4 regions of the Paenibacillus sp. FSL H3-0302 genome follow, and region 1 is predicted to be linked to each of the others. Evidence: riboswitches for the same ligand, from Rfam matches in the RefSeq annotation. Region 1 holds a riboswitch; each other region holds the start of a gene.

Region 1 (8,107 bases):
CGCTGCTGGAACAAGGAGTGCCGATCCATGGCGTCGGATTGCAAGCCCACTGGAATCTATACGATCCGGACTTAGATGAAATACGTGCTGCTATTGAGAAGTATGCATCTTTAGGGCTTCAGCTCCAATTGACAGAGCTGGATGTGTCCATGTTCCGTTTCGATGACAAACGAATGGATTTAAAGGTTGCACCTGCCGAACTGCTCGAGCTACAGGCAGAGCGCTATGAAGCGATGTTTGCTCTGTTGAAAGAATACCGCGACGTGATTAGCTCAGTCACTTTCTGGGGAGCAGCGGATGACTATACATGGCTGGACGGCTTCCCTGTTCGGGGACGGAAAAATTGGCCATTTCTATTCGATGAGCAGCATAATCCTAAGCCAGCGTATCACCAATTGCTTAACGCTGTCACCAAATCATAGAGCGGGTAACCTGCTCAAGCTTGCGAATCATGAACCCGTCCTTTTCAATCCAGGGCGGGTTATTTATACGGGAGGAATAAACATGACAAATACCGCTTATGAGGCTTGGCTCAATTATGGTCAGCTGAAATCAGGATCTCTATACAATCAATATATAGATTGGTGTGTTGAGTTGGTAGTAACGGAGGACAACGAGACGATTCAGGCGGCAGCCGCGGAATTCATACAGGGGATGACCTCTATGCTGGGCAAAGCGCCACTGCTCACAGCGAAACCTGAAGGACCGTGTATCGTTATAGGAACCTTCCAAGGGGGGAATCCATTAATTAGTAGAGTATTCGCAGGAGAACGAACCGATTCACTGGGTCCTGAAGGTTTCCTTATACGTACAAACGCTACTGAGCAATGTATCGCTGTCGGTGCTTCAACGCCTGTTGGAATATTGTATGGCGTATTCCATCTGTTACGGCTGATAGGAACAGAAAGCGAAATAGACGCTCTGAATTTGTCTATGAGTCCGGTGAACGGCCTGCGAATGATTAATCACTGGGATAATTTTGATGGCAGTATTGAACGTGGCTATGCTGGACGGTCCTTTTTTTACGAGTCCAATCAATTTCTTAACGATACAAAGCGGCTGCGTGATTATGCCAGATTGATGTCCTCTGTGGGGATCAACGCGATTTCGATTAACAATGTGAATGTTCATGAGCTTGAATCTCTATTTATAACGGAGCAATATTTGCCTGATATCGCGTTAATTGCAGGAATATTCCGCGTATACGGAATTAAGCTATTCCTCAGTGCTAACTTCGCCAGTCCGATACAGATCGGAGCATTAGAGACAGCTGATCCACTGGACCCAGCGGTGCGGCAATGGTGGAAAGATAAGGCGGGTGAGGTTTATCGAGTGATCCCTGATTTTGGCGGGTTTGTGGTCAAAGCAGATTCAGAAAATCGACCTGGACCATTCACTTACGGGCGTGACCATGCCGATGGCGCTAATATGCTGGGAGAAGCACTGGAGCCGTTTGGCGGAATCGTGATTTGGCGTTGTTTCGTATATAACTGCAAGCAGGATTGGCGTGACCGTAAGACAGATCGGGCCAGAGCAGCGTATGATCATTTCAAACCATTGGATGGCCGATTTAATGATAATGTAGTGCTGCAAATCAAGAACGGACCGATGGATTTTCAAGTTAGAGAACCGGTATCTCCGCTGTTTGGCGCACTGGAACATACCAATCATCTGATGGAGTTTCAGATTGCTCAAGAATATACAGGGCAGCAGCGGCATCTCTGTTATCTCGTTCCACAGTGGAAAGAAGTCCTTGATTTCAATACTTATGCCAAAGGGCAAACTACGCTTGTGAAACATATTGTGGACGGATCGGTGTGGGGAAATAAGTATAATGGTGTGGCTGCTGTAACTAATGTCGGGGATGACATGAACTGGACGGGGCATGGGTTAGCTCAAGCCAATCTGTATGGATATGGGAGATTAATTTGGAATCCGGAGCTGACGGCAAAAGAAATAGCTGAGGAATGGATTCGCCTTACCTTTGGCACTGATAAAGGTCTAGTGGCTGCTATTCGCGGGATGTTAATGGACTCATGGAGGATTTACGAATCTTACACAGCTCCATTAGGTGTGGGCTGGATGGTTAATCCGGATCATCATTATGGGCCGAATGTGGATGGATATGAATACGCCAAGTGGGGAACGTACCATTATGCGGATCATAAGGGCATTGGTGTGGATCGTTCAGTCAAATCGGGAACGGGGTATAGCGGACAGTATATGGGTCTTAACGCATCAAATTATGAGAATCTAGCGTCTTGTCCAGAAGAGCTGCTGCTGTTCTTCCATCATGTTCCATACACGCATGTTCTGCAATCGGGGCAAACGGTTATACAACATATCTACGATACTCATTTCGAGGGGGCAGAGCAGGCTGCACAGCTTCTAGCAACATGGGAATCACTTGAAGGCAGCATGGAGAGTGGATTGTATGTACAAGTGAAGCAACGTCTTGAAGAGCAAGCAGAGCATGCGCAGGAATGGAGAGATCGGATCAATACGTATTTTTACCGCAAGAGCGGAATTGAGGATCTTAAAGGCAGAAAGATTTATTAGATTTCGATTCGAGGGATGATGATAGTGAGCCTCACGATTAGAGCGATTTTGAAAGATTTAATGGGAACTGTGGAACAGGTAGAAGGGACTGTGGATATTCTGAACCCAGGGGAACCGGAAACTGAAGTCACAGGGATTATTACGGCCTTCTCTGCCACACAAAATATTGTGGAGCAAGCAATAGCGTTAGGAGCCAATTTGCTGATCACGCATGAAGGTGTATTTTATAGCCATCATGCAGCGAGCGAGTGGTTAGAAGGTGATCCGGTTTATCATGCGAAAAAAAGTCTGATCGAACATTCCCCAATAGCTATTTTTCGTTATCATGATTATTGGCATCGGCAAGAGCCGGATGGGATTATGATGGGTTTGCTGCGAGAGCTGGATTGGTCAGACTATGTGGAAGAGCAGCAAGCGGCTGCTACGATTCTCACTATTCCTGCTATGACTGTAATGGAAGCTGCTCAGTATATTAAAAGTAAGCTAGGCATCTCTTATGTACGCGCTGCTGGTGACCTGTCTCTGTCCTGCAAACGCGTAGGGATATTAGTAGGTTACAGAGGAGGCGGGACGATGGCTATTCCGCTTTTTAATGATCACAATCTTGATTTAATTATTGCTGGAGAAGGACCAGAGTGGGAGACTCCGGAATATGTGCGGGATGCAGGGCACCAAGGCAAATCTAAAGCGCTCATCATGTTAGGTCATGCGGAGAGTGAAGCACCGGGGATGAAATATTTAGCTGAAATCTTAGCAGACAAATATCCCATGCTTCCTACCCGGTTCATTGCTGAACAACCCATCTATCAGATGGTTTAATCTGGGAAAATTAAGAGTACGGAATAAATAAACATATTATGGAGAAAATGAAGGGAACAGGTCACTGAGAAAGGAGTGTTTCAATGGAAATTCCTTTGGAGGCTGATGAAGTATTAAGTCGGATCAAAAAGCTGCAAAGCGACGGAAGCTCAATCAGTAAAAAACAAGTAAAGCAAAGCGACCCAGAGCTTATGAGAAGTGCGCTGTTCTTTTTTCCAAGCTGGAGCATGCATTGAAAAACGCCGATCTTTTGTAGCCATAGTATTGTAAAAGGAAGCTAAGTGGACAGGGGGAGATCTCTGATTCTGCTTAGCTTTTTTCTTTTTTATGAAATCATTCGTGCTGTTCATGTGAAATAATATTAACAAGCTTGCCAAACGGATCGGGGACATAGAAACGACGAATACCCCAAGGTACAGAAACTGGCCCAATATTGGTATTGAAGATTGTCGTTTCTTATTAAATAGGAAAGTACTGGTGAATCACCCCCTTTTTCGCTTGCTTCAGAGCTGTTTTTCTAAAGAAAACGAGTAAACAAGAGCAAAAGAAAGAGAAAATGAAGAGTATGCTTAATATGAAATGAAAAGCATTGCTTTCAACATTATTTTGACCAGAGCCCTCCTTTACAAGAAAACCTTACAAGAGTATGATTCATCTCAGAACTGAGAATTATCTTAAATTTACAATTACATAAGCAATCCGCTTAATTTCCGTTTCTGGAAAGCGGGGGAACCAACAACTGGCAGCCGATGTGAGAGTCGGCACTGGTTATGGGGTGAATCCTGTTCCGGGTGCATAATATGCATCCCTGCAGGTAGGGCAACTCTCACTGCCCGAATCCGACAGCTAACCTCGTAAGCGTATGGAGAGAGGATGAATGGCGTGTTTAGTGATGAATAGCCACAGAGAATCCCTCTGTGGTTTTTTGCTGCGTTTTTAAGCAGATATAGTCGTAGAATTTATTATGAAAGAGGTGTTACCTTTGCCTATCGCTAAACTGAACGGAACTTCGCTCTATTATGAAATCAATGGAACTGGCACTCCGGTTGTGTTTATCCATGGACATGGATTAACACACAGTATGTTCAAACCACAGCTGGAGTATTTTTCCGATAAATATAAAGTGATTTTGTGCGATTTACGGGGGAATGGCAAGTCTGGTAAACTGCTGGAGGCCCCACATGAGATTATTGAGACGCAATGTCTGGATCTGATTATGCTGTTGAATGACCTAGGTATCCGTGAAGCAGTTTTTGTAGGAATCGCCTATGGTGGCTTAGTCGTTCAGCATATTGCCAAACAATATCCTGAGCGTGTAAAAGCCATTGTGGTCGCGGATAGCTTTTGTAGGACTCACGGATCAACAATAGTAGGGAAAATACAAACTATGGCAGCATATTGCAGTTTACTAATGTATTATCTCCCAAGTGAGCTGGTGTTGCCTTCGATTCGGATGATGTACCGAGAGCGCTGGAGTCTGGCCTACAATGAGATTAGAAGAGGGCTGCTGGACAAACGTCCCCGGGAGTTATATCGGCAAAGGCTGGCTACGAGCCATGTTGATTACACCAGATGCTTAAAGGCTTTTAAACGTCCTGCTTTATGTATTGTAGGGGACTTTAATGAATTTGGAGTGAATTGTATGAAGGAAATGGTGTCTCAGCTGCCACATGCGCAGTTGGCGATTATTCCGAACGCATTAGATCCAAGTAATCTGTGCCAGCCGGAGCAATTCAATGCGATTCTTCAACGTTTCTTAGAGAAGCAGCAGGGTACTCAGCAGATTAGCTGATCTATTGGGAGACCTTCACAAGCGAAGCGTTTAAGTGAGAAAATAGGCGTCCCATAGCCAGGGCGGAATGAGCTGGCTATGGGTCGTCTTTCTGGGAAGAACTTTAGGGGAATTCTCCCTAAAATGAAGGAGATTATGGCTCCTAGAACGTAGATTAGGGAAATCCTCCCTAATAATAGGATGTTTTTAGCCATAAATGGGTATTTGCATGAATTTTTAGGGAGGAATTCCCTAAAAACCTCATTTTAAAGCGATTATCGATGAACATTAGGGAGGATTTCCCTAATATAATGGACATCCAATTAAAGGCTGGCTTATCCGTAGTGAAATCTACGAATGAGCCAGCCTTTGGTTATTTTACTAACCGATGGATGTTGAACATTTACAAGCATATTGTACCTAGAACGCCACTTAATGTCCCTACCCTACCACAGCACCAAATATAGCTCACCAGACGTGGGAAAGAACAATAGACTCTAAATAGTTATAGAAGGAGGCGTAGTAAGCAACGCATCTGCTACTCTTGCATTTTGTACAATGCGATCTACTCGTGTAAGATTAAGATAATTCATACTAAAGGAGCTGAGTCATGATGTCTCAAGCTGAAACTATAAAACTGACTTCATTATCTTCAAAAGGGGGCTGCGGCTGCAAAATCGGTCCCGCCGATCTCATGCAGGTTATTCGTAGTCTGCCACCAACTGTTCCTAACCCGGATCTACTAGTAGGTCTTGATACTAGTGATGATGCAGGGGTGTATCGTTTAAGTGATGAATTAGCGTTAGTGCAAACTGTTGATTTTTTCACGCCGATCGTGGATGATCCCTATTCATTTGGTCAAATTGCAGCAGCCAATGCATTAAGTGATATTTATGCGATGGGTGGAAAGCCGCTTACGGTGCTTAATATTGTGGCCTTTCCTATTTCTGTTTTAGATAAAAGCATTCTCGGTGACATTTTGCGCGGTGCAGCGGATAAAGTACAGGAAGCAGGAGCTACTCTTGTGGGCGGACATTCCATCGACGATAAAGAGCCCAAATTCGGATTGGCCGTTACGGGCCTTGTGCATCCTGACAAAGTGAGAACGAATGCGGGCGCCAAGGTGGGAGACAAGCTGATTCTAACGAAGCCTATCGGTGTGGGGATCTTAACAACTTCCATTAAAAAGGATCAGCTATCTCCTGAAGAAACCACACGCCTTACGACAGTAATGTCTACTTTGAATAAAAAAGCGGCTGAAATCATGGAGCCTTATGATGTACATGCTTGTACAGATGTTACCGGATTTGGGCTACTGGGACATGCCTCGGAAATGGCTAAAGGGAGCGGCACGGGCCTGATCATTCGTCAAGGCGATGTACCGATGCTGCCAAGAGTAAGAGAGCTTGCGGAGCAGGGATTTGTTCCAGGAGGCACTAAGAATAACTTTGCCCATCTGGAAGGCAGCATTCTTTATCCGGAGGAGATGGACCAACTAAGCCGCTATATTCTATGTGACGCTGTGACTTCTGGCGGACTGCTGATCTCTGTGGCCCCTGAACAAAGCGAAGATTTGCTAAAAGAGTTAGTAGATGCAGGGGTAGAAGCGGCATTGATCGGAGAGGTAACGGAAGAGCATCCGGGTCAGATTACAGTTATAGCTGCTGTGGAATAACTGTTGTATATCAGCTTAGAGCAAATTATGAAGGTTAGCCACCAGAGGAGAGAGCATATTGTTTCAGGACATTACACTGGAAGAACTTAGAGTGTTAAAAAACAAGAAGCAGATCACCATTATTGATGTTAGATCTCCTTCTGAATATAAAGATGCAACGCTGCCGGATAGTTTGAATATTCCCTTTTTTGATGATCAGGAACGGGCTGAAGTAGGGACGTTGTATAAACAGACAAGTGTGCAGGCCGCGAAAGAACGTGGTTTGGAGATTGCTGCGGCAAAACTGCCTTCTTTTGTCAAAGAATTTGCAGCGATTCAAGGAGACAAAGCAGTATTCTGCTGGAGGGGGGGTATGCGCAGCCGTACAACTGCGACCGTACTCTCTTTAATGGATATTCATGCTTACCGGCTGATAGGCGGCTATAAGGCTTATCGTAAATGGGTGCTCGACGAATTGGAGTCCTATGAATGTAAGGCGAAGTCTTATGTGATTCACGGAAATACAGGCACAGGTAAAACCAATCTGTTACACCGCCTGAAGGCGCAAGGCTACCCCGTTCTGGATTTGGAAGGGATGGCAGGTCATCGTGGTTCTATTTTTGGTGAGATTGGCCTTCGTGCGAACAATCAAAAAACGTTCGATAGTCTTCTTTTAGAGGAGTTAATTAAGATCGGAGATTCTCCTTATGTACTATTTGAAGCGGAGAGCAAAAAGATTGGTAAGGTAGTAATGTCCCCATTTATGGCCGAGCAAAAAGAGAGCGGAACGCAGATCTGGATTGAGATGCCTTTGCATGCCAGAGTGGAGCAAATCCTTGAGGATTACCGGCCAGAAGAATACAAGGAGCAGTGTATTTCTGCATTTCGGAGTATTAAATCCCGAATTCATATCCCTATTGCGGCAGAAATCGAGCGATGCTTGCAGGCAGATTTGTTCGGCGAAGCTGTGGCGCTGCTGCTAGAATATTACTATGATCCCAGATACGATTATACGTCCACTCAGTATGAAGGCATTGAGAGAGTTACTTTTAAAGTGAATAATCTGGATGAAGCTGAGACTGCTGTGCTTTCTTTTTTAAAACATCAAGAAGTATAAGTTTCGCGTTATGGTTAAAGGGGGCTTTACTTAATATGATCTATTTAGATTACAACGCTACAACACCAGTAGATAAGGAAGTAGCAGAGGTTATGATCCCTTATCTTTACGGTCATTTTGGGAATCCTTCAAGCAGTCATTCTTTGGGGCGGGAAGCTAAACTCGGAATAGAGCAGGCAAGAACACA
Region 2 (8,107 bases), 1.1 Mb from region 1:
ATGTTTTGTTTAACGCCTAAGTCATGTAAAGGGAACTGCGCACTTTACTGCAATTTTTTGTAAGGGAGGAAACGAATTGTTATTTACGGAAGAGGAACTGCGTGAGGAGATCACCAAGCTGGAGGGGTGGAAGCTGGATAATAATGTTATGGTGCGAAAATATATGTTCAGCCAATATATGAAGGGCATTGCGTTCGTTGATGAAGTAGCCACGATTTCAGAAGCCTTCGATCATCATCCACATATTACGATTGATTATAAAACAGTTACCCTGCGACTTGAATCTAATGAAGAAGATGGGATTACGGCTCTAGATCTTCGAGCGGCGCATGAATTTAATGAAGCCTTTGAAAAAAATCATTAGTTTAGCCAAAATCATAAAATAAACGCCCGTGCATAGATAGTCACCTATCTCATACACGGGCGTTTTTAGTTGCTTGATGGGTTACTTTTTCTCTGAGAGCCAGAGTGCGACGTTGGCGATCTCTTCAGGGGCTAGCTTCTCCTTAAAGGAAGGCATTTGACCACGTCCTTTGGTGACGATGCTGTAGATTTCCTCAGCGTCATGCTGGCCGCCTTCATTCTGAAGACTTGGTCCAACTCCACCTTGAAGCTGATCGCCGTGACAGGTGATACAGCTGGCTTTCACGGTTGCTTCTGCCTTTGCTGCGTCCAGTTGAACTACCGGCATCGTGGGCTTATTTTCTTCCGCTACCTCTTCTTTACCCGGAAGTGTAAACATGAGTACTACCGCAAAGGCACAGGCGGCAAAAAACAAACCGCTCATGATCCATTTCTGCATCCCAATTCGTCCCTTCTATGTAAGCTGCTCCCTACATTATAGCTTATGGTGAAGCGTTATCATAGGGTTTGTGACAAAAAAATGAACGAGAATACAATCATTCTTATGAAATATCTGGTATTTAATATCATTTATCATAGACCATGCAATAAAAAGGTTTGTCTCCTGTAGGTGTGCGGCGTTCATACGTATCTGTAATCGTAAATCCACATTTTTGATAAGTTCGAATGGCGCGTTGGTTCCAGGTCAGGACTTCTAGATCTATCTCTCGATCAGGATAACGACTCAAGGCTGTCTGGACGATGGCATCTACGAATAGTTTGCCTAAACCATGGCCGCATAGATCGGGGCGCATCCCAACTCCTAAACGGACGACTCCTTCCATCGGGAACAACTGTGCGAATCCGCACAAAACCTCTTGTTCATTTAATATGGAGATATATTGTTCCTCCCGGAGCTGCGGATCGCCAAACTCGATGCCAAGAGCCTGCATCTGCTCCCACGGCATCCAGCCATAAATATTATATGGGGGCGTATAGCTCCACTTACAAATAGCTTCTCCGTGAATTGCCTCCATAGGAACAACATGAAAAGTTACCGAGGGATTTATCATAAAGTCAACGATCTCCTTTCACGAGGACATTGCTATATTACTAATTATATACAAAATGGGGGAGGTTCGACTCAGAAACTTTATATGAGAGGAATGTTTTACAAATTATGAGAGGGGTAAATAAGTAATAAGACAAAAAAACAAGCTCTCCTCCAAGAGTTACCTTGGAAAAGAGCCTATGTACGTTACTTATTGAACATCATCATTGTCTTCCGATTCAGCAGCAACCGATTGGTAAGCGTCTGTGCTCATAATGCGCTTAGCACCAACGTAGCGTTTCACGTAGTAGCTATCACTCAGAGAGCTAATCGTAACACCGCGTGAGGTAGAAGCGTGTGCGAACTTACCTTCACCGACATAAATGCCGACATGGGAGACACCTTTGCCACTTGTATTGAAGAATACAAGATCTCCGGCTCTTATATCATCACGGGAGATTGCTGTGCCCATTTGATATTGGGAACCTGATTGGTGTGGAAGGTTAATGCCAATCTTATCAAACACATACATTGTAAATCCGGAGCAATCAAATCCGTTAGTGGATATACCGCCGGATACGTATTTAGTACCGATGGCCTTGTCAATCACTTTATCCATTTTGGAATCTGCGAAAGCGCTTCCTGCTCCGATGGTGAGGATGATGGAAAAGCTTAGTACTGCTGCTGCTAACTTCTTCTTCAAAAGTGTATACCCCTTCCAAATGCCTACGAGGTTAGCTTAAGGGTTCGGTTGAAGGTCCCCTATGACCCCTCTATATAATGGAGGTCAATTCACCCAAAGTTGGTTCCCCCGTTTTCCTAATAGTTAGGAAACTCGGCTCATACTGTTGATTAGGATTAGCTTGTAATCAATACATGACAAAACCTTTGTAAATAACAACTTAATGATTACAAAAATGTTACTAAAATCTCACTGCGCTAATTGTAACAAACAGAAAGCCGCTTGGCAATCGTTTTTAACATATTAATGCAGAAAAATTGGCATTTTTACGGTAGAAAGGCATATGTAAGCGTTAATAATGACCTAATTTTTAATATAATTGCAATTTTTATCAAATAAACGTGTTTCAATTGGGCTCTATTAGTGTAAAAATATATTATGGAAAAAAGAAAAACCCGAATTTGATTACGGGAATAATCAGATTCAGGTTCATATAGTTGTAATTATGAGGTTATAGTTGTGAGGAAGGTTTCAATCGAAGGCTACAGCTTGATAAGCTGAAGTACTCATTACTCTTTTAGCGCCAACATAACGATTGGCCCAGTAGGCCTGACTGAGTGAAGTGATGGTCACTCCACGCGAAGAGGACGATTGTGCGAATTTTCCGTTTCCAACATAAATGCCGACATGGGATACTCCATTGCCAAGTGTGTTAAAGAACACTAGATCACCAGAACGCAGATTGCTTTTGGATACAGCAGTTCCAACGCTATATTGAGCTTTTGATGTACGAGGTAAAGTAAGACCCACATTCTTGAATACATATTTTGTAAATCCAGAGCAATCAAATCCGGCAGTGCTTGTACCTCCGGTTTTATAGGCAACTCCAATAGTCTTTGAGATTACAGTGTCCATCTTAGAGTCGGCAAAGGCGCTTCCTCCACCAATAGATAATGCCATTACAAGTCCTAGCGCCGCAGCGACGCATTTTTTTCTTAAATTATGTCTTTTCAAAAGATGTACTCCTTCCAAGGCCTGCGAGGTTAGCTTAAGGGTTCGGTAGAAGATTCCCTATGATCCCTGTAAAGCGAGATCAATTCACCCAAAATATGGTTCCCCCACTTCCCGGTGCAAAGGAATTAGGCGTGTTAAGCACCAAGAGAATGACGTTTCGACAGTTACACTTACGATAAATACATTTAGTTATGTAGGAATCGTTTCAATTGATTACAAAATTGTTACTAATAGCACAGGACTTATTGTAACAGAGCTTTTATGATTTTGCAAATACTCTTAAGTTATCCGTAATGAGAAAAAGTCCCAGCTCCTGAATACAGGAATTGGGACCTTTTTATTATGTCAAATAAGGTTAATTTATTGTGGAAATGCTTTGCTACACCATAGATGATATTGTGCAGAGATTCCCCACATTTTTAAGAGCGTAGAAGGTAGTGGTGAGATTTGCCGTATTATAAGTGCCGGCAGGCCGGGACAGAACAGACCCGTCAGTCCGCACACTAGCAGTAAGAGCAAGCCTCCCGCACCAAGTACAATGGAAACACCTATAGCAGGAATCAGTGACCGCAAGCAGATGAACAGTGAGGAGAACATTCCTGTACCGCCGGTGTAACCAAACTGCATATATAGAAGAAACAGGCGCACGATAAAAATATATATAAGCCATGCCAATACGTATGGTACTAAATGAAGTAACAAAGTGTAGTTAAACAAAGAGGATAAGAACAGCCCGTACATTTTTGGAGCAAGCCAGTAAAGCGGCAGCAGGGTCAGCACCCATTCGATTAGGCTAAAGACTAAGACAGGTAGTCCATAGATCTTCATGCCGGGGAAAAAGAACAGCCCGCGCTCGCCCTTTCGCTCCTGGTGCAGCTCATGCAGCAATCCTGCCCTTATGAAAGGAGAAAGCAGAAGTCGCAAGACAACAAGTCCTAGAAGCATCCATAACCAAGTGCGTATCGTAGGGTCAGTATTCAAGCTGAACTGTCCCTCGATATAATACAACAGTCTGCCCATACCGCTGCCGCCGGCGTCTTTATCTGGATAGCGCAGTAGAATTGGAATAATAGCAGATCGGATGAAACCATACATAAAGTAGCCCCAGAGCAGTCGGTAGATGAAGAGCAGAATTAAAATATAAAATTGCTCCTTCATGCTTTGCCAGCCGCGGGTTATCGATGTTCTCACAATCATTCACCTCACCAGACAAGAGTTCCGAGCACGGTTTCAAGTAGTTTAGTTACACTTAACGTCCAGCGAGAGAGCGTCTTGGGCTCTATTTCCGCCAGCCTAAAGTTGTTTAAATGTTTGCTCTCCAATAAGATGGAATGCTCAGGGTCAATCTCAGCAGAGAGAAGAGGCTTATCGCTTAACAATTGAAACGTAGTCTCTGCTCCTTCACCGTTCCAGACCCGCTGCACCGAAGAGCTGTCGGCGAATGTGAATTTCACGGGAACATCAACGTAATGGCTCCCTTTATTTGAAATCTTCACTAATGATTCGTAGCTTTGAGCATCGCCGTTGTTATTTTTTTTAAAAGTAATCGTATCTACTGAGAAGTCAGGCGCACCATCACCATAAATGTAATCATCGAAATAGGCCTGCCATGATTTTTTGGTTACCTTCTCAACGACTTTCTGAAAATCTGACGTAGCGGGATGCTGGAAACGGAACTTACGAGCGTAGGAGGACATGATGTTGTTCATTGCTTTGGTACCTACCTGGCGTTCGATATCTTTAAGTACAAGCTTGCCGCGGATATAAACATTTCGGCTATAGGAATCCGCCCCTGCATATTTCCACGTTTCCAGATTTAACGGCTCAGGTATAGTTACCAGGCTGGCCTGTAAAGGCAAATTAGACTTGATACCGTATTCTTGTTCCATAAGTCTGTCTTCGGCATAGGAAGTAAAGCTTTCATCCAGCCAGGCCTCCTCGAATTCATTGCTGGCTACCATACCGTAGAAGTATTGATGGCCGATCTCATGAATGACGGTTCTTTCAAGTGAGGTATCTGGAGAAGAATCCGCGGCCCCAAAGGCTGTAATAAGGGTAGGATATTCCATTCCTCCCGCGCCGTTTCCCTCCTTAGGTGGGACGATAATAGACAGCGTAGAGTAGGGATAAGGGCCATACCATTTGCTGAAGTAGGTCAGGGCAGCCTTGGCAGCTTGAAGGTAACGCTCTTGTAAGTCTTTGTGCAGTGGGTCGAGATACACCTTAATTCGTACTCCAGGCACTTCCGGCGTAGAGAAAGCTTCCTCTGCTACTGTAAAATCAGGGGATGCAGCCCAAGCGAAGTCGTGGACATCATCGGCGTAGAACTGATATATTTTTTGATCTTGTTTGAGCTTGGCATTTTTTACAGGAAATCCGGTCGCAGCCACCGTATAGTTGGAAGGAACGGCAATCGTTACATTAAAGATGCCAAAATCACTGTAAAACTCAGAGGTCCCGTGATACTGATGCAGGTCCCAGCCTTCTTCTTTAACTCCGCGTGTGCCCTTAGGCTCGTATACACTAAGCTTAGGGAACCATTGCCCAGCCATAACGAAGTTACCTGAAGCACCCATGCGAGCAAAGATTTTGGGCAGCTGGACTTCATACTGAAGCTTAAGTGTTACACTTTCCCCACCATTAACAGGCTGAGGAAGATGTACCTTTAGAAGCGTCTTATCGTTGATATTGCCGTCATCAGGTTGAACATATTGCACTCTTTGCATTAGCGAAGTTCCCTCTGTCGTGCGCAGATCGGTCAGCGTCATATTTCCGAAGCCGTTCTCAGGCATGCTGTCGCCTCTGAGCGTCCCCCCGGATTCCTTCATAAAGGTGGTATCTGATGAGGCAAATGCATTTGGATACATGTGAAAATATAAATCACTTACTGGCTTTACTCCGGGGTGTGTCCAGGTTACTGTCTCAGAAGCTTTTAAGGTTTCTGTGTCAGGAACAAGCTGGACATCAATGTGATACTCGACTACCCGCTGGCTTAAAGCCTCCTCTGCCGGGACAGGCGCGCTCTCAGGCAATACCTGCTGTGGTACGGCTGCAGGCGCTGTGCCGCTGGAGGACTTGGCCTCTTTTGAAGCAAAGCTAGTAACAGAAGCTGTTGAGCTATCCCCTGAAAAGGCCCATATTCCTCCTCCCAGCAGCGCGAGGATGGCCAGGGTCGCAAAGATGATGTACTTTAATGACAGTGACTTCATAGTGTGATTCCTCCCGTGACAAGCATCTACGGGATGTATATGTTTGCAATCGCCGCATTATTAGCTAAAATTAAATTATTCGTAAGAGGAAGGGTGTGCACTCGTGGACAACATACAACCGGAGGGCAAGAAACAGATTGCCTTAAATATTGTGAACGCTAAAAGTAAACATAAAGGCTTTGGAGCAGGCTCTATAGATCTCAACAACGTTTCACCTGTCATTATTGATGGTGATGTGGCGGTTATTGATATCGGTGCCATGCATGCCAAGAGCAAGGTGGAAAAAGGAATTAAATTTTCCATGAATCGTGAAGATGTACCGAATGGAAGACAGGTTTGGGTGGTATGGGTAGCGGTAGACCGTACATTGGAAGCTCAATTTTATGGTGGAATCACAGCCTGTGAAATGTGGATTGATACAGAAGCGCGCCGCGGATGGAAAATTCTTGCCGAGCATGTCAATAAGCTGGATGCAGCTCTTAAACGCAAGATCGATGTGGCAGGGCTTGGAGCCATTGAGAAGTCGGCTCTCAAATCCCTTCTGATCTCTCATAATGAAGCATGGTGGAATGCATCCTCAGATGAGCTTAAAGCTGCACTGACTGAATAGTATAGGAGCCTCCAGAAGGGTTATCCGATATAAAAAAAGCTTCGACCTCCGGAAATAGGAGCGTCGAAGCTTTTTTAATTTATGATTTGCTTGTACTGCTAAGCTTGCGTTTGAGCTGACTCACTCTGGCTTGGCTAATCCCGAGGATTTCTGCAAGTTCTTTTTGGTTGGCATAGGGATGATCTTCAATAGCTTGTTCCAGACGTTGGCACATTTCCTCTGTCTTCGACTTTCGGATGCTGGTGTTGTGCTCTGGTGCCTCAACAACAAAATCCTCACGTGACTCTGGCAATTGAGACATGCGTTCAGGATCGACAATTTCTTTTAGACAGCTGCTACAAATAAACTGCTCTTTATAGTAGGTGACATGGTCGTGGCTTCTGCAAAATGTACACTCTGTCGAGGTGTACTTCCTAAGGACGATGATTTTTTCGTCTAAAACAAAAAATTCGATAGGATCACCAATGTCGATATTACGCGTCATACGGATTTCTGCGGGAACCACAATTCTCCCAAGACTGTCTAAACTCCGGATCATGCCTGTATCCTTCATCCCATGTCCCTCATTTACATCATTATATTTTGGTTTCTAATAACTATTATAGCAGTAATTGTGAGTTAAGAGAATGGGGTAAGCATAATAAATAAAACGGTTACATCCCTTATGCGACAAGTGATATTTGAATTTAGAAATCCTGTTGTTACTACAATATATGACTTATAAAAAAAGAAAAACCCCTTCAATATAAATGAAGAGGCTAATTCAACCACCAGCGTTTAATGTTCTTCCATAGGGAACGATTCTCTTCAGCAGGATCTACCTTGCTTTGTGTGTCATCGACAGCAGGAGCGGCGCCAGTTCCATGCAATTCGCAGTATTCGGTGGGCTCAGTTCCACTAATAAAGGTTTCCAGTTCTTTGTCGGGACATGCTGCTGTAGCAAGTTTACCGGATTGCGGATTGACGTATACGCTGACCACTCCATCTGGAATGGGGAAAATTTTTGGAGGGACATTTTCCAGCGCTTTTTCAGTAAATTGGGCGAAAATAGGAGCCGCACGCCGTCCGTCGGTAGTTGCGATGTCGCGCCCCTTGTCGTATCCAACCCAGACTGCCGTGGATAGCTCCGGGGTGAATCCTACCATCCAGCCATCTGTATCCGTAGTGCCGGTCTTGCCGGCTACCGGACGTTTGATTAT
Region 3 (8,107 bases), 2.2 Mb from region 1:
GTGATCTTTTAAATTCTCATGACTTTTCACTATTCCTGCGGTCATTAGCTGCTCTAGATCATCTTGAATTTTGTCAATATTCATGTTTTCATGCTCCTTTAACCATGTATAAATGATGGTCCTTGATCTATTTTAAAGAGTTATTATGAAATTGTAGGCAACCACAACTGTAACAACGAACAGGCTCCCTTGTCAATGACGGGAGCCTGTTCGTTGTATGTTTTTAGATGATAATTACACAGCTTTATAGGCAGCAAGCTCGTAAGGAAGACACAGTGGCACACCCGTACGTGGATCCGGAACGATATCCGCTTCAATTCCAAACACTTCCCGCAATACATCTGGTGTCATAACCTCAGTAGGTGAGCCTTCGCTAACCACAGTACCGGACTTAATCGCTACCATATGCTGCGCATAACGAGTAGCATGATTCAAATCATGCACGACCATGATAATGGTACGGCCTTCTTCCTCATTCAGCTTTTGCAAAAGTTGAAGAACTTCGAGCTGATGCGCCATATCTAGGAACGTTGTAGGCTCGTCAAGGAATAAAATATCTGTTTCTTGAGCCAACGCCATAGCGATCCAAGCGCGTTGACGTTGTCCACCAGAGAGACGGTCAATAGGGCGATCATGAAAAGATTCCATGCCCGTAACAGAGATGGCGTTGGAGATGATGTTGCGATCCTCTGCAGTCATCGTGCCAAATCCTTTTTGATGAGGGAAACGACCGTAGCTGACCAGCTCAGATACCGTCAGACCGTCAGGAGCCGTTGGGTTCTGCGGTAGAATCGCTAGCTGACGAGCAACCTCTTTAGTTGAAAAGTTATGGATCGATTTGCCGTCCAGCATTACGGTGCCACTCTTCGGCTTCATAATCCGGGCCATCGTTTTGAGGATTGTAGATTTACCGGAGCCGTTAGCGCCCACTAGTGCGGTGATTTTCCCCGTAGGGATAGACAAGTTCAATCCCTTAACTATAGTAGCCTCAGCATACCCAATACTTAATTCTTCTGTATTCAAACGTTCTGACATGATCTACAACTCCCTTAAAAGTTTTATGGAGCTATGCTCCTAAGTATGAACTAATTTACGCTTTCGACTTGGCGAGTAAATATAAAAAGTAAGGTGCGCCAATAATCGCAACCACAATGCCAGTAGGAACTTCGGCAGGTTGCAATACCCATCTACCAATGGTATCAGCGGTAATCATAAGAAGCGCCCCTGTCAAAGCACTAGCAGGTAATAACACCTGATGACGGGGTCCCACCAGCCTGCGAGCCAGATGTGGTGCTATCAGGCCGACGAAGCCAATACCTCCGCTTACCGCGACGCAGGAGCCGGCAAGCGCTACGGCTGTTACCAGAAGGAGAATACGTTCCTTCTCCACACGCATTCCTAGACCTAATGAAGTATGGTCCCCTAGATTCAATACATTTAGAACCCGGGCTTTATAGAAGGCGAACGGTAACAGAATCGCGATCCAAGGCAGCAAAGCAAGGACGAATCTCCAATCCCCACCCCATATTTTCCCGGCGATCCAAGTAGCTACAAATTGATAATTATTAGGATCAAGCCTAAGTGCCATTACAAGCTGGCAAGCATTGATTCCTGCAGCGACCGCAATCCCGATAAGGATCAGCCTTGTAGGAGACAGACCATCTGCCTTCCGGTAGGCAAGAATATAGATTAAAGCTGCGGTCAGGCCAGCCCCACCAAGCGCTAGGAGAGGCAAGACAAATACCGGAGCTGCTGTTGTAGCCGGAAAAAACGAGATAAAAATGATTACCGCAAAACCTGCACCAGCACTTATGCCCAGCGTAGCCGGTTCTGCGAGTGCATTACGTGCGAGACTTTGTAGAATACAGCCCGATACTGCAAAGCCCGCTCCAACTAACAATGAAATTACGATGCGGGGTAATCTGAAATCAAATAAAATAAGCTTTTGCTGATGTGTTCCATCACCCATGAGTGTATGTAATACCTCTAGTGGGGATAGACGCATAAACCCTGTATTCATACTGACTATAAACACAACGACGATCAGTATAGCAAGGAGCACTAACACCGTTAAGGCGCGTGTGCGGCGTTCTTTTTCATCTGGAGTAAGGGTTAATTTGGGCATTACAGCTCCCCCTTCCGCTTACTCGCTAAATAAATAAAGAACGGTACGCCGATGATGGCAATTAAAGCTCCTAGCGGTGTCTCATAAGGTGCATTTATCATTCTTGCGGCAATATCTGCAAAGATAATCAATAAGCTCCCTAGAACTGCCGAGCAAGGGATAATCCAGCGGTAGTCCACTCCAACGAAATAACGTGTAACATGTGGAATAATTAGTCCTATAAAAGCAATCGGGCCAACCGTTGAAACCGCACTTCCAGCTAAGATAACCACAACAATCATACATGCCAATTGAACTAACCTTGTCCGCTGCCCCAGACCAACCGCAACTTCTCTTCCTAAGCTGAGCAATGTGACGGATCGTGATAACATCATCGCTGCAATTAAGGCTACGGCCACCCAAGGGAATATAATCTTGATCTGAGTCCAGCTAGCTCCACCCATCCCACCAGCTAACCAGAAGGCTATGTCCTGAGATAAGTTGAAAAGAATAGCTACTCCCTGACTAATAGCAACCAATAAAGCACTAACTGCCGAACCTGCTAATGTCAATCGCAAGGGGGTCAGGCCATTAAAAGAAAGCGAACCGATTCCGAATACGATAAAAGAGGCCACAGCGGCACCGATAAAGCAATACAACATTAGTGAAGTGAATGAGAGTGAGGGTGCAAAAGCAAATACTATGGCCAGCGCTACCCCTGCTCCTGCATTCAAACCTAACAGCCCTGAATCCGCAAGCGGGTTTCTTGTCATCCCCTGCATGATAGCCCCTGCTACTGCGAAGCAAGCACCGACTAAGGCGCCAGCAATAGCACGTGGAAATCGCAGTTCTCTAATCACCTGATGTTTTTGTAAATCTGGATTGAAATGAAATATAGCTTCCCATACCGTAGCTAACTTGATATCTGCCGCACCCACTGAGACCGAAAGTGCCAATCCGAAGGCAATGGCAGCAAGTCCAAAAATAAGAATACCAATGGCAGCTGCCGGTCGGGTATGTAGAGCTTTTTTGGGTTCATTTTTAATACGATTTGCGAAATCTGAGGGTGAAACCATGAGTCGTCTCCTTATTCAATAGTTACAATGGTTTATATGATAACAACAATCATTCTCATTATCGCAAAAATATTTATGTTGTACAATTGCAGGAACGATTTTTCCGTACTATGGGATTGGTTTATAAAAAAATGGTGCAGATCTTTGTATCCCGAGATACTTGATCTGCACGCCCTTCCCCACCGAAATGATCAGTCTCATTCATGGTGAATTACGACTTTTATTTCACAAGACTTTTTAGCACATCGTCAATGATTTTGCTGCCAGCGTTCGCCCCACTGTAAAGCCAACTGCTTGTTGAGCTCATTTCATGCACATTTCCAGCTTTTACAGCTGGGATGCCCTTCCAGATTGCACTATCTAGAATCTCCGAACCCTCAGTCTTATCACTATTTACAAGGAAAATATGATCTGCGGTCAGCTCAGAAAGCTTCTCTAGTGAGATCGGATTCCAAGTTGCTCTTGTTCCTACTGGGATCTCTGTTACTAAGTTAGGCAGCGTTACGCCAAGGTCTGTATATAATACAGCTCCACTGCTGCGGGTTTCGTCTACAATATAGAAGTTTTTTTGCACCAACCATAGAATCGCCGCGGACTCTTGTCCAATAGCTCCTGTAAGCTGTTCTTTCGCAGCCGCTGCTTTAACATCATAATCTTTGATGGCTTTTTCTGCTTCAGGGGTTTTGTTCAAAATCTCACCCATCTTGAGCAACGATTTGCGCCAATCTTGATTTAGTTCATCCCCAATTACATAAGTGGGTGCAATCTTATTCAACTGATCGTAAATCCCGTTCTGAACAGAAGACTCCGATGGGATGATAATAAGATCCGGAGCAAAGCTGGTTACAGCCTCTAACGGAAGGTCGTAACTAATTGTAGGAACATCCTTCAATTCAGTGGCCAGATAATCCTGAACGCCATTTGTAACTGACCATTGAGCTACTGGAGTTACACCCAGAGTTACCAAAGAGTCTTCCAAATATGAACCCAGAACGCGCTGTGGATTAGCCGGAATCGTTACTTTATGACCCATTGCATCTGTTAACGTCTTAGGTGCAGCAGGTGCCTCTGTAGATTCTGCTGTAGGCGCTGTTGTAGGCGCTGTTCCTGCATTTGATGAGCTTTCAGCATTATTATTACCACAAGCGGAAAGTATTAGCGTCATCACTATTAGTCCGCTCATCGTCACTTTCATGCTTCCTGATCTTTTTCTGTTAAGCCAAAACATTAAAAACCCTCCTATATGTAACTGCTTTGATATTCAAAGGTGACCTTTACCTCTGCTTCACTTTTAAATGATATTGATTCTCATTCTCTGTGTCAACATATAAATTTCAAATTCTGTGGATTTGCAACAATTTCCTTCATATAAAATACAAAAGAGGTTATATTCCGAACGTTCCGGATATAACCTCATCTTTAATCTTCTACTTATTTATTTAAATGATACGGGACAGTCGCTACTACAACGTCCTTTTGATTCATTAGATACGAGCGGATTAAAAAGCTGGTCTGATTATGAAGCACGGCTTGCCACCAATGTTTGGTAATAAACTGTGGAATCAGAATCGTGATGTGATCCGTCGCAGCGGTCTTCCACTCTACCGTATCGATAAACTTCACTAACGGACGAATGATACTACGATATCTGGAACGAAGTACAATCAGGCGTACACCTGGATTCCATTCCTCCCACCGTTGCTCCATCTTATGAATGTCTTCTTCATCAAAGCCTACATACACAGCAACAACATTATCTGTTAGAGACTTCGCATAGCTGATGGAATGTAATACAGCACGTGTAACCCCTGCTACAGGAACAACTACAGTACTTCCTTTAATTACAGGTTTATCCGTAGCCGGACATATACGCAGTTGATCCGCAGTGTTCAAATAGTGCTTATGAATACGGTGGAACACGAACATTACAGCAGGTAAGAAAATGAATGCCATCCATACGCTCGAGAATTTAGTAATGATAAATATAAGCGTAATCGTCAATGTAGTCAGCATACCGATGGTATTTACTACAAATCTTTTCACCCATCCAGCGGGTCTTGTTTTGATCCAATGCACCATCATCCCCAGTTGGGATAAGGTAAAAGGAATGAACACGCCTACCGCATATAGTGGAATCAAACCTTCCGTATTCCCATGGAATGCAGTCACAAGTATGATAGACATAACTCCTAGAAAAATAATGCCGTTTGAGAAGCCAAGGCGGTCACCACGGACCATAAATGCATGTGGCAGATATTTATCTTTTGCAAACATAAAGGCAAGCAGCGGAAACGCTGAATATGCTGTATTAGCTGCCAAGAACAAAATCACTGCTGTAATCCCTTGAATGAAAAAGTACAATCCGCCACGGCCAAAGGTCGATTCAGCGATCTGAGAGACAACCGTAGCCTTTTCATCTGGCACAATCCCATACCAATACGCCAGCACAGTGATTCCGGTAAACATAAAGCCAAGGATAAGTCCCATGATCATTAGCGTCTTGGCTGCATTCTTCTCAGCGGGTGCTTTAAAGTTTGGGATCGCATTAGATACGGCCTCAACCCCCGTTAGGGCTGAACAACCAGAGCTAAACGCTTTTAATAGTAGAAACAAACTTACATTAGATACGGCGCTGCCTATTTCAGGAACATTCGCATGCGCGCCACCCATTGCATATTTAACGATACCGGAGATAATCAGAACAACAATCGAAACCACAAACAAATACACTGGAATTGCGATAAATGAAGCCGATTCAGTCACTCCGCGAAGATTAATGATTGTTAATAAAACGATAACAGATACAGCGATGAGAACAGTATGATTATGAAGACTTGGAAAAGCCGATGTGATCGCATCCGTCCCTGCCGAGGCACTAACCGCTACGGTAAGAATGTAATCCACCAATAATGAACCCCCAGCGAGCAGCCCTGTCGGAATACCAAGATTACTCTTGGCTACGATATAAGCTCCGCCTCCTTGCGGATAAGCAAAAATCGTCTGCCGATAGGATAAAATCAGGATGGCCAGCAGGCCCAATACGGCTAATGCAATTGGCAGGGAATACCAGATGGCAGTAAACCCGGCAGCCACTAGTACAATCAGAATTTGTTCCGTTCCGTAGGCTACAGACGAGAGCGCATCAGAAGACAGAACAGCCAGTGCTTTAACCTTGGATAACTTTTCATGATCGAGTTCATTCGACTTCATCGGACGTCCGATCAATAGTCGTTTTACCTTGCTTACCATGGTGGATACAGTTCCTTTCTTTGGGAGCTGAAACGGAATTTCCGTGCGCTGTTTTCATCGGTGGATTTCATAAATGCAGACACAAAAATAAGCATACGGAAATGATCCGCATGCTTATGCATGGTCATTTTCCCACCTTGCTTACGAGGTTAGCTGGCGGATTCGGGCTGTGGTTATAGCCCTACGGTAGAGGTCTGTTCGACCCGGTTCCGATTCACCCCATTGGCATGAATGCCAAGTTTGGTTCCCCCGTTTTTCCTAAGAAAATTCAGCGCATATTCAACTTCTCACAAGGTCTAATATTAGTCTACAAAGTGCCTACAGTAAAGCGTTGAAAAAAATGAAAAAAGAATGAAAAAACATCCAATAAGCTCAAATATAGCGTCTTATTGGATGCTCTCTTTCATTATCTTCAATTATCCCTCTAGCCCGTGATTTTAATACCTTTTCAGCTTTTTTGTACCTTCCAAAGTAAAAACTAAAATCCTAAGCTCTCCTCAGCATCTACTTCAATCACTTCTTCTTCCCTACGTCCATACCAAAGAAGGAGACTTATTAGAGCAAACGCTATTAAAGCTAACAAAGGAATCGTTATAAATCCGAAGTAGTTCAAGTAATCTTTATTACAAGGAACACCAACTGTACAAGGTAGAACTTTACTTAACGCTGGAATCTTCTGTTCCGCATAATGATAGATTGAGATACTGCCACCAATCAAACTTAATGGAAGCACATAAGGAATGATGCGCTTATCTCCACGGAAAGTGGCAATTCCCAATAAAAATAACTGCGGATACATAAAAATCCGCTGAAACCAGCAAAGCTTACAAGGTTCATACTTCAAGACTTCACTTAAATACAAGCTACCAGCTACAGCAACCAAAGAGACGAACCAGGCCAGATAGAGGCAGTTACGCTTGCAAAAAGATAGGAATTTTGTCACTTTGCCTCCACTGCTTTTGCGGCGGTGTTAATTTCAGATGTAATCGCTTCAATATCGAAAGGTTCAGCCGTTTTCACTCCATTAATGTAGAGCGAAGGCGTAGTTGTCACGCCTGCGTCAGTTGCCAACTGAATGTCTTTCTTCAGCTCATCTGCATAAGTTTTCTCTTGGATGTCTTTACGCAACAGATCATAATCGATCGCTAATTTCTCTTTTTCAGCAAGGCTTACCAAGAAATCCTCAGTGGCCCATTCCACGCTCTCATCCCCTTGCTGCGCATACACAGCATCATAGAACTTCCAGAATTCATCCTTATTCTGATGGTATACAGACAATGCAGCTAGTGAAGCTGTCTCAGAGTCAGGACCAACAAAAGCCATATTTACAAAGTAAAGAGCTGCTTTTCCCTCGTTGACAAAATCTTGAACAATTTTCGGTTTCATGGAGCCAGCAAATTGGGAACAAGCTGGACATTTGAAATCACCAAATTCAACAAGCTTAACAGGTGCATCCTCATTACCAATCCTAGGTAGCTCACTGTAATTGAATTCTACCGGTTCTCCTGTAGAGACATTCTTTGCTGCATCTTTCGAAGCTAACATAAACAATCCAACAAAAATGATAACTACTACAGCTATTGAACTAATAACTAAAATTCTCGTTTTCTGCTTCTGTTGCTCCTGTTCTACCCGTCGTTTCTCTTGTTTGCTCAACTGGGGAACATTTGGACTTTTT
Region 4 (8,107 bases), 1.0 Mb from region 1:
TCGTTTTTCTCATTCTTTAGGAGTATATGAAATTACACGGAGAATCATTTCGCAATTTGAGCGCAGCGGGTATAAGGATTGGATTCCTGAAGAAAGTTTGCTTACTTTGTGTGCGGCTTTGCTGCATGATTTAGGGCATGGTCCATTTTCACATTCTATAGAAGAAGCTTTTGAAATGAACCATGAGGATTGGACCTGCCGAATTATTTTGGAGGACACGGAGATCACCGAAATATTGCGTGATGTGGAGGAAGATTTTCCTCGTAAAGTAGCCTCAGTTATCTCTAAGACATATGAGCATGAAATTGTTGTCAATTTGGTTTCCAGTCCGCTGGATGCTGATCGTATGGATTATTTGCTGCGTGATGCGTACTATACAGGTGTAAACTATGGAACCATCGATATTGATCGGATTTTGAGAATGCTTCGTCCTTATAATGGGCGGATTGTAGTAAAAGAATCAGGTATGCATGCCATTGAAGATTATTTAATGTCGCGTTATCAAATGTACTGGCAGGTATATTTTCATCCGGTGACGCGCAGCTCTGAAATTATTTTGCGTCAAATCTTCCGTAGAGCTAAAGAATTGTTCCAAGAGGAGTACAAATTTCGCTTTATGATCGCTCCGCTGGAAGATCTCTTTCGAGGAGAAGTAACAGTGAAGCAATATTTAATGCTTGATGAGGCACTGGTACAGACTGCTTTTATGCAATGGACACTTGAAGAAGATGAGTTATTAAGCGACTTGTGTACCCGTTTTATTCATCGTAAACTGTATAAATATGTAGAGATCGAGAATTTGGATACAGATATGATTACGGAAATCCGCAGCAGTTTTGCGGGAGCGGGACTTAACCCAGAATATGACTTAGAGATTGATTATCCGACAGATTTGCCTTATGATGTGTTCCGTCCAGGAGCAGCCTTCGACAATAATCAAATTTTACTGCTTGATCGCAATGAGCAATTGCGGGAAATTTCAGAGGTATCGGATATTGTGCGCTCAATAAGCGGGATTCATCGTGGCAGATATCACCTATATTTCCCACAGGATAAGCTGAAAAAAGCCCTTACACGGTTGCCCTCTTCTGTAGCAGAGATTTTTGCAAAATAATACAAATATTTATGGAACTATTGATAAAAACAACAAGGAGTGAGCTTTAAAATGTATCTGTTCGACACACATACACATTTAGATGCGCCTCAATTCGACGAGGATCGCGAGGAAGTTATAGCTCGTGCAGTAGAGGCCGGAGTTAGCAAGATGATCAATATTGGATTTAATCGGGAAACGATCCCTTCAACGATGAAGCTGGCTGAATCTTATGATTATATTTATGCAGCGGTGGGCTGGCATCCACAGGATGCGATTGATATGAAAGAGGGGGACCTCGATTGGATCGCCTCTCTTTGCAGCCATGAGAAAGTGGTGGCCATCGGAGAGATTGGGTTGGATTATTATTGGGATACCTCTCCCAAGGATGTGCAGCAGGAGGTCTTCCGCAAACAAATTGGACTAGCCCGTGAACTAAAAATGCCAATCTGTATACATGACCGTGATGCCCATGAAGATGTCGTACGGATTTTACGGGAGGAAAAAGCAAATGAAATTGGTGGCGTAATGCATTCTTTCTCAGGCAGCTGGGAAACCGCAAAAATGTGTCTAGACCTAGGATTTCATTTGTCATTTGGAGGACCGATCACGTTCAAAAATGCCAGAGTGCCTAAAGAGGTGCTTGCACAGACGCCATTGGACCGATTATTGATCGAAACAGACGCTCCATATTTGACTCCACACCCCTTCCGAGGCAAGCGAAATGAGAGTGCTCATGTGAAGTTAGTAGCAGAGGCTGCGGCTGAAATTAAAGGGTTAACATGGGAAGAATTGGCTAAAATTACGTATGCGAACGCACTGGAACGATTTGGGATTGTCTGAAAACAGGAGTAAAACGGGTGAAAAATAGAGAATGGCCGATATATTAAACTTTTTTAATATAAAAACGGCTGATTATTACAATATTTTAACCATATATTTGCGTAAACGTGGTTGAATCGTCCTTTACAACATGCATCAAAACAGGATATCATCTTTTCAGTGATGTGAGCTGTTGTTATTGTGACAGCCATTGATTCATGGATCGTCTCGCTGAGTCTCCGTATGGAGAACGGGGGAACCAATATTGAACTGCCGCATGCCTGTATCTTGAATACGACTAGGAATTGCCGCAGAACAATATTTGATTTCTTCACGTGGTCTTTGGGGTGAATTTAAGGGCAACCGCCGTGAGCGGGTGACCTGAAATAGGGCGTCTCTCTTTCGTCCGAACCCGACAGCTAACCCCGTAAGCGCAAGTAAGAGAGGCAACCTCGTGCACAAACATTCCCGCGTATTCTGACATCGGAGAAGCCACGAAAGAGTCCTCAAGAGAACTCTTTTTAGGCTTCTTTATTTTTGAATAAACTGAATGTTGCCCGCATACTGTTATATAACAGGTGTGGGAGTAGCTGTGCCGAGCAGGCGATCCATGAGCAGGAGACGCTAAGTTAATACGTGCGTATCCTGTGACAATCTCAAATAGTTTCGTCAAAGAAATTCAGTCCTCATGATATACAAATTGACGACGAGGCTATGTAAGGAGGATGGAGAGAATGGGCTTATTCCAACCAGAGGTATCCCATGATTCGCAGTCATCCAGCAGGTCTTTCGCATTACGGTGGGAGCAAGTAAATACTCGCGTACTTTTACTTGCAGGTGTGATTTCAATCGCAATCGCGCTGTTAATTCTGCTGTACGTACACGGTCAAAGTAATAAACAATTAGTTTTAGTAATAGACGGGCAAACACAGACACTTGAAACGCGAGAAGCACTTCTTGGTGATGTGTTGGAGAAAGAGCAAATTTCGCTGCAGCCGCATGATGAATTATCTTTAGGTCTGAGTGATGAAATAAAAGACGGTGACCGTGTCGTTATCAATCGTGCGCAGAAATTTAGCCTTACTGCGGACGGAGCAACAAAAACGTTATATACGACCGAAGACACTATCGGTCAAGCGATTGACAAACTGGGTATCAACCTAGAAGGCTATGATAAGATTTTTCCTTCGTTAGACACCACCATCTCTGCTGACATGGAGATTAAGATCGTTCGTATCAACAAGCAAACGGTACAGCGAACAACTAACTTACCTTTCCGTGTTATTAAGACAGCAGATCCCTCCCTTACTGTGGGAACAGTTAGAGTGGCACAGGCAGGCAAACCAGGCGTCATGGTTCAGCATATTGAAAAGATCTATCAAGACGGAGAACTGGCCTCTATGCGCATGATCGGCAAGGAAGTACAAACGGTAACAAAAGATAAGATCATTGCCGTTGGTACTAAAGCACTTCCTAAGCCTACTGTAGTTGCTAAAGCTACAACAACTTCCAAATCAAGCACTACCTCCAAAACGACTAAAGTTAGCGCTAAGACTAAGAACGTCACAAGCAAGGCTGGCGTAGACTTTGAGTACAAGAAGATGATTAAGAACGTCTCCATGACAGCTTATTCGTCAGAAGAGCCAGGGATAGGTACTAAAACTGCCTCCGGAACACGCGTAACGGAAGGTCGTACAATTGCAGTAGATCCGAATGTAATTCCTATTGGCTGGTGGGTTTATATCGATGGGCTTGGATTCCGCCGTGCAGAGGATACTGGCGGTGCCATTAAAGGCAATAAAGTGGATGTCTATTATGATTCCCTGAGCCATGCTCGTAATTTCGGCCGTAAATCACGTACCGTTTATGTGATTGGACCTGTGAAACCAGAGCTTAACTAGAACTGAAGCTTTTGCAAAAAATCCTTTGATAAGCTATAGTGATGATAACCGTTAAGGAACGCTGGATGATCATTTCGTTGATCGCAGAGCAACCGCTCATCACTTATACATTCTTTAACCAAAAGAAGAGGAGCGAATCCTCTTCTTTTTGCTTTTTTTGGAAGGAGTCAAGAAATATGATTAAGGAATTAATCGTCGTTGAAGGCAAAAGCGATACCGTAGCCATTAAGCGTGCTGTAGAAGCGGATACCATTGAGACAGGCGGCTCTGCTGTAAACCGGACTGTAATTGCTAAGATCGCGCTTGCTATGGAACGTAGAGGGGTTATTATTCTTACGGACCCGGACCATGCTGGGGAGCGAATTCGTAAAATCGTTTCAGCGAAGGTGCCGGGCTGCAAGCATGCTTTTATTCCAGAGAAGGACGCAACTCGAAAAGGGGATATCGGTGTAGAGAATGCATCGCCAGAGGCGATTCGTCATGCGCTGCGTAATGTACATACCTCTTTTGAAGGAGCACCTGCTTTGATTGGTATTGATGATCTTATGGCGGCTGGAATGCTTGTACACCCTCGGGCTGCTGAAAGACGTATGGCACTTGGTAATTTGCTTGGAATCGGATATTGTAACGGCAAACAGCTGTACAAGCGGCTGGCGATGTTTGGGATTACGCGGGAGGAATTTGCCGGGGCTCTCGCCCAAATTGATCAGGGGGGCATTACTTCATGAGTGGTAGAGAGGAAATTTCGACTCCAAAACGGACCAAAGAGATTATTCAACGTTATGGATTCAAGTTCAAGAAAAGCCTGGGACAGAATTTTTTGATTGATCAAAATATTTTGGACAAGATTGTAGACGCTGCTGGACTAGATAGCGATTCTGGGGCGCTGGAGATCGGGCCGGGAATTGGAGCGCTGACGGAGCGTCTGGCACTAACAGCGGGTGCTGTAACTGCCGTAGAGATTGACCGTAGACTGATTCCAATATTAAAAGACGTACTTTCCCCCTATCCCCATGTTAAGGTTCGTAACGATGATGTCCTCAATGTGAACTTGCAGGAAATGTTCAAGGAAGATTTCACCACTGTGAACAAGGTCAGTGTGGTTGCTAACCTGCCTTATTATGTGACTACTCCGATTCTGATGAAGCTGCTCGAAGAGAAGCTTCCCCTTGATAACATCGTTGTAATGATTCAGAAGGAGGTTGCGGAGCGTATGGCTGCATCTCCAGGTGGAAAGGAATACGGAAGTCTTAGCATTGCCGTGCAGTACTACAGCGAGCCTGAGCTCGTCTGTATCGTGCCACGTACGGTATTCATCCCTCAACCTAATGTGGAGTCTGCTGTTATCCGTCTGAAGGTTAGAGAGCATCCTCCGGTAAAGGTGGAGAGTGAGAAGCATTTCTTTGAAGTGGTTCACGCTTCTTTCACACAGCGCCGCAAGACGATTGCTAACAATCTGAAGGCTCGCTACTTCCCTGAACAAGGACGTGAGCAGCTGGAGGCTTTACTCGCAGAAGCGGGTATTGAACCGACCCGTCGCGGAGAAACACTCAGTCTTGAAGAATACGCCCGCTTAAGCGGTGTTTTGCTAGCCGCTGGAATTGAATAAGCAATAGGAAACGGTTGTTGTCTTAAGGACGACAACCGTTTCTCGTAGAAATATAAGGATGTTATTCTGGTGGAGCATTATACATTCTTATATTTTAAAAATATGTTGAGTTATGAACCAACTGAGGCCTTTGCCCATACGATGGGGTAGAGGTGGTGGTTGTAATGAATTTAGGAGACTTGGTCGTTCGCAAATCTTATGGCGGTGATTTAACATTTCGTGTAGATAATATTGTGCAGGATAGAGCCGTCATTAAAGGCACAGATTTCCGCCTGTTGGCGGATTCTCCTCTGGATGACCTGGTTCAAGTGCCTCCTACCCGAATAACGGAACGGGGACAGCAAGCACAGATCAAAGCGAAGGAATCACTGACACAGCTGCGGAAGGACCGTCAGGAGCAAAGTCAGCGGAGCGGGGGAACCCTAACAGAGGGGACATGGGCTCCACCGTCCAAGGAAGCTCCTTATTTTGAAGTGCCAGGTAAAGTACTGCATCTGGATGGCGATCCGGCATATTTGAATAAGAGCCTTAGCTTATACGAGCAGCTGCGGATTCCCGCTGAAGGGCATCATGTTCATGAATCTGCAATGGCTGATACGTTATACCGGCTGTTGCCCCGTGTACGCCCAGATATTGTAGTGATCACTGGTCATGATGGGGTACTGAAGCAACAGCATACTTACGATCTGTATAGTCTGAATAGCTATAAAAATTCGCAAAACTTTATAGCTGCTATTAGGGTAGCTAGGGAGTATGAGCGGAATTTTGATGCGTTGACTATTGTTGCCGGTGCTTGTCAATCTCATTTCGAGGCCTTACTTGGAGCTGGAGCTAATTTTGCCAGTTCACCTGGTCGAATTTTGATCCATGCTCTGGATCCCGTGTATGTAGCAGCAAAATCATCCTTTACTTCCATCAGGGATACTGTAAATCTTAGCGATGTTCTGAATAATACCATCAGCGGTAATCAGGGTATTGGTGGTGTTGAGACCCGTGGCAGCTTCCGCATCGGAATGCCGCGACTGCAGAATCTGTCGGCGCTAAAAGTGACACCATCAGCCATTTAAGCGGCAGAGATAGGTCTATGGTGTCAGGAATATAGGTAATTTGAATGGGCTGAATAGAATATCCGAAAGAAAGGGTGAGCGCTGAGCTTAACCCTTTCTTTTTTTCTTTGTAATGCCTATATTACAGATAACAAGGATATTAGTCCGGCGCTGATTTCTCGCAAAAAAATTCCGTTGACAACGAAATATGCATCAACTATAATTAATTATTTATTTGCTTTGACATTGTCCTGAAAAAGTTGTATAATGGACAAGAAAAGAGGTGGTCGTCAGGTAATGGCTAATAACGCGCTGTTGGAAATCAAACGCAGTCTTGAAGCTCACGTCGGTCATAAGATCACATTGCGTGCAAACGGAGGTCGTCGTAAAACCGTTGAACGCACAGGTGTCCTGGAAGAAACGTACCCTTCTGTATTTATTGTCAAACTGGATCAGGAGCAGCAAACTTTTAAGCGAGTCTCCTATAGCTATGCCGATATACTTACTGAATCTGTGGAAATCACAGTTTGTGAAGACGATGGGCAGATGCGGATTATGTATATTAAAGCTTAATGTTTCACGAACAGTCTCCCTTGGAGGCTGTTTTTTGTTTGCGTTTTTTGGGACAAATATTTGGTGCATGATCCGTGTGCTAAGCAAGCATACTAATTGGGCAACGGGTTAATCATTTATTTTCATAAGGGAGGAATTCCGTAATGAGCCGCAGAAAACGAGGCATGATGTCGGAGGAACTGAAGACAGAGTTAGCCAAGGAGCTGGGTTTTTATGAAACCGTGGAACGTGAGGGCTGGGGTGGAATTACAACTCAAGACGCTGGCAACATGGTGAAAAAAGCGATACAGCTTGCTGAACAGGCTGCGCGGAAATCTTAAATTTTAGGCTATAAAGTGAATATTACTGAAAAAGGGTGCGTCTAAATGGCGACACCCTTTTATTATTGGACTTCATTAGAAGTTTCTCATATAATATGTTAAGTTGTTTTTACGGGAAAAGCTGAAGGTGGGTGAACGCCTTGAAAATGTATGAAAAGGCACCAGCTAAAATTAATTTGATGCTGGATGTGCTGCACAAACGTGCTGACGGTTTTCATGAGGTGGAAATGATTATGACCATGGTAGATTTAGCAGACCGCTTAGAGCTGTCTGAGCTGCCAAGGGATACTATTATAATATCAAGTCAGGCTGGTTATATTCCCCTGGACGAGAAAAATTTAGCTTTCCAGGCGGCAAGGCTTATTAAAGACCGTTATAACGTGAAGAGTGGGGTACATATCCATCTGGATAAAAGAATTCCGGTTGCGGCTGGCCTGGCTGGCGGCAGCAGTGATGCCGCAGCTACGCTACGCGGTCTAAACCGTCTGTGGCGTCTGGGTATTCCTGCACAGGAGCTACAGGAGCTTGGCGCTGAGCTGGGTTCTGATGTACCTTTCTGCGTCACAGGCGGCACAGCCTTGGCTACAGGACGAGGCGAAAAGCTGACACCAATCAATAACCCGCCACAATGCTGGGTTGTGTTGGCGAAACCACCGATCAATGTATCGACTGCAGAAGTGTATGGACGCGTTCGGAGCAATAATATAGCGGTTCATCCTTCTGCTCGAAAGATGCAGCAAGCG

What was found. A riboswitch is a leader RNA that binds a small molecule or an ion and turns the genes downstream of it on or off. The one in region 1 is predicted to bind cyclic di-AMP.
Region 2: linked by a shared signal. The riboswitch ahead of MHH50_RS00545 (C40 family peptidase) and the one ahead of MHH50_RS26275 (alpha/beta hydrolase) in region 1 are both predicted to bind cyclic di-AMP.
Region 3: linked by a shared signal. The riboswitch ahead of MHH50_RS16550 (APC family permease) and the one ahead of MHH50_RS26275 (alpha/beta hydrolase) in region 1 are both predicted to bind cyclic di-AMP.
Region 4: linked by a shared signal. The riboswitch ahead of MHH50_RS00190 (3D domain-containing protein) and the one ahead of MHH50_RS26275 (alpha/beta hydrolase) in region 1 are both predicted to bind cyclic di-AMP.

The regions. Positions count from the first base shown of each region.
Region 1 covers NZ_CP150284.1:5,912,617-5,920,723, reverse strand. The annotation lists gene MHH50_RS26295 (endo-1,4-beta-xylanase) at 1-422, shown strand, start outside; gene MHH50_RS26290 (alpha-glucuronidase family glycosyl hydrolase) at 505-2,559, shown strand; gene MHH50_RS26285 (Nif3-like dinuclear metal center hexameric protein) at 2,620-3,378, shown strand; gene MHH50_RS26280 (hypothetical protein) at 3,462-3,614, shown strand; cyclic di-AMP (ydaO/yuaA leader) riboswitch at 4,069-4,255, shown strand; gene MHH50_RS26275 (alpha/beta hydrolase) at 4,343-5,170, shown strand; gene MHH50_RS26270 (hypothetical protein) at 5,431-5,616, shown strand; gene selD (selenide, water dikinase SelD) at 5,763-6,824, shown strand; gene mnmH (tRNA 2-selenouridine(34) synthase MnmH) at 6,883-7,920, shown strand; gene MHH50_RS26255 (cysteine desulfurase family protein) at 7,956-8,107, shown strand, end outside.
Region 2 covers NZ_CP150284.1:111,786-119,892, forward strand. The annotation lists gene MHH50_RS00525 (4a-hydroxytetrahydrobiopterin dehydratase) at 77-364, shown strand; gene MHH50_RS00530 (cytochrome c) at 446-802, opposite strand; gene MHH50_RS00535 (GNAT family N-acetyltransferase) at 930-1,415, opposite strand; gene MHH50_RS00540 (C40 family peptidase) at 1,605-2,057, opposite strand; cyclic di-AMP (ydaO/yuaA leader) riboswitch at 2,102-2,244, opposite strand; gene MHH50_RS00545 (C40 family peptidase) at 2,607-3,035, opposite strand; cyclic di-AMP (ydaO/yuaA leader) riboswitch at 3,093-3,231, opposite strand; gene MHH50_RS00550 (hypothetical protein) at 3,450-4,280, opposite strand; gene MHH50_RS00555 (M1 family metallopeptidase) at 4,292-6,298, opposite strand; gene MHH50_RS00560 (YwhD family protein) at 6,402-6,908, shown strand; gene MHH50_RS00565 (AbrB/MazE/SpoVT family DNA-binding domain-containing protein) at 6,988-7,461, opposite strand; gene MHH50_RS00570 (PBP1A family penicillin-binding protein) at 7,667-8,107, opposite strand, start outside.
Region 3 covers NZ_CP150284.1:3,739,871-3,747,977, forward strand. The annotation lists gene murB (UDP-N-acetylmuramate dehydrogenase) at 1-84, opposite strand, end outside; gene MHH50_RS16530 (ABC transporter ATP-binding protein) at 235-1,035, opposite strand; gene MHH50_RS16535 (iron ABC transporter permease) at 1,091-2,125, opposite strand; gene MHH50_RS16540 (iron ABC transporter permease) at 2,125-3,180, opposite strand; gene MHH50_RS16545 (iron-hydroxamate ABC transporter substrate-binding protein) at 3,401-4,408, opposite strand; gene MHH50_RS16550 (APC family permease) at 4,612-6,429, opposite strand; cyclic di-AMP (ydaO/yuaA leader) riboswitch at 6,554-6,713, opposite strand; gene MHH50_RS16555 (disulfide oxidoreductase) at 6,908-7,372, opposite strand; gene MHH50_RS16560 (DsbA family protein) at 7,369-8,085, opposite strand.
Region 4 covers NZ_CP150284.1:39,964-48,070, forward strand. The annotation lists gene MHH50_RS00180 (HD domain-containing protein) at 1-1,114, shown strand, start outside; gene MHH50_RS00185 (TatD family hydrolase) at 1,166-1,936, shown strand; cyclic di-AMP (ydaO/yuaA leader) riboswitch at 2,135-2,364, shown strand; gene MHH50_RS00190 (3D domain-containing protein) at 2,650-3,816, shown strand; gene rnmV (ribonuclease M5) at 3,993-4,544, shown strand; gene rsmA (16S rRNA (adenine(1518)-N(6)/adenine(1519)-N(6))-dimethyltransferase RsmA) at 4,541-5,425, shown strand; gene yabG (sporulation peptidase YabG) at 5,590-6,492, shown strand; gene MHH50_RS00210 (Veg family protein) at 6,769-7,044, shown strand; gene MHH50_RS00215 (small, acid-soluble spore protein, alpha/beta type) at 7,188-7,364, shown strand; gene ispE (4-(cytidine 5'-diphospho)-2-C-methyl-D-erythritol kinase) at 7,505-8,107, shown strand, end outside.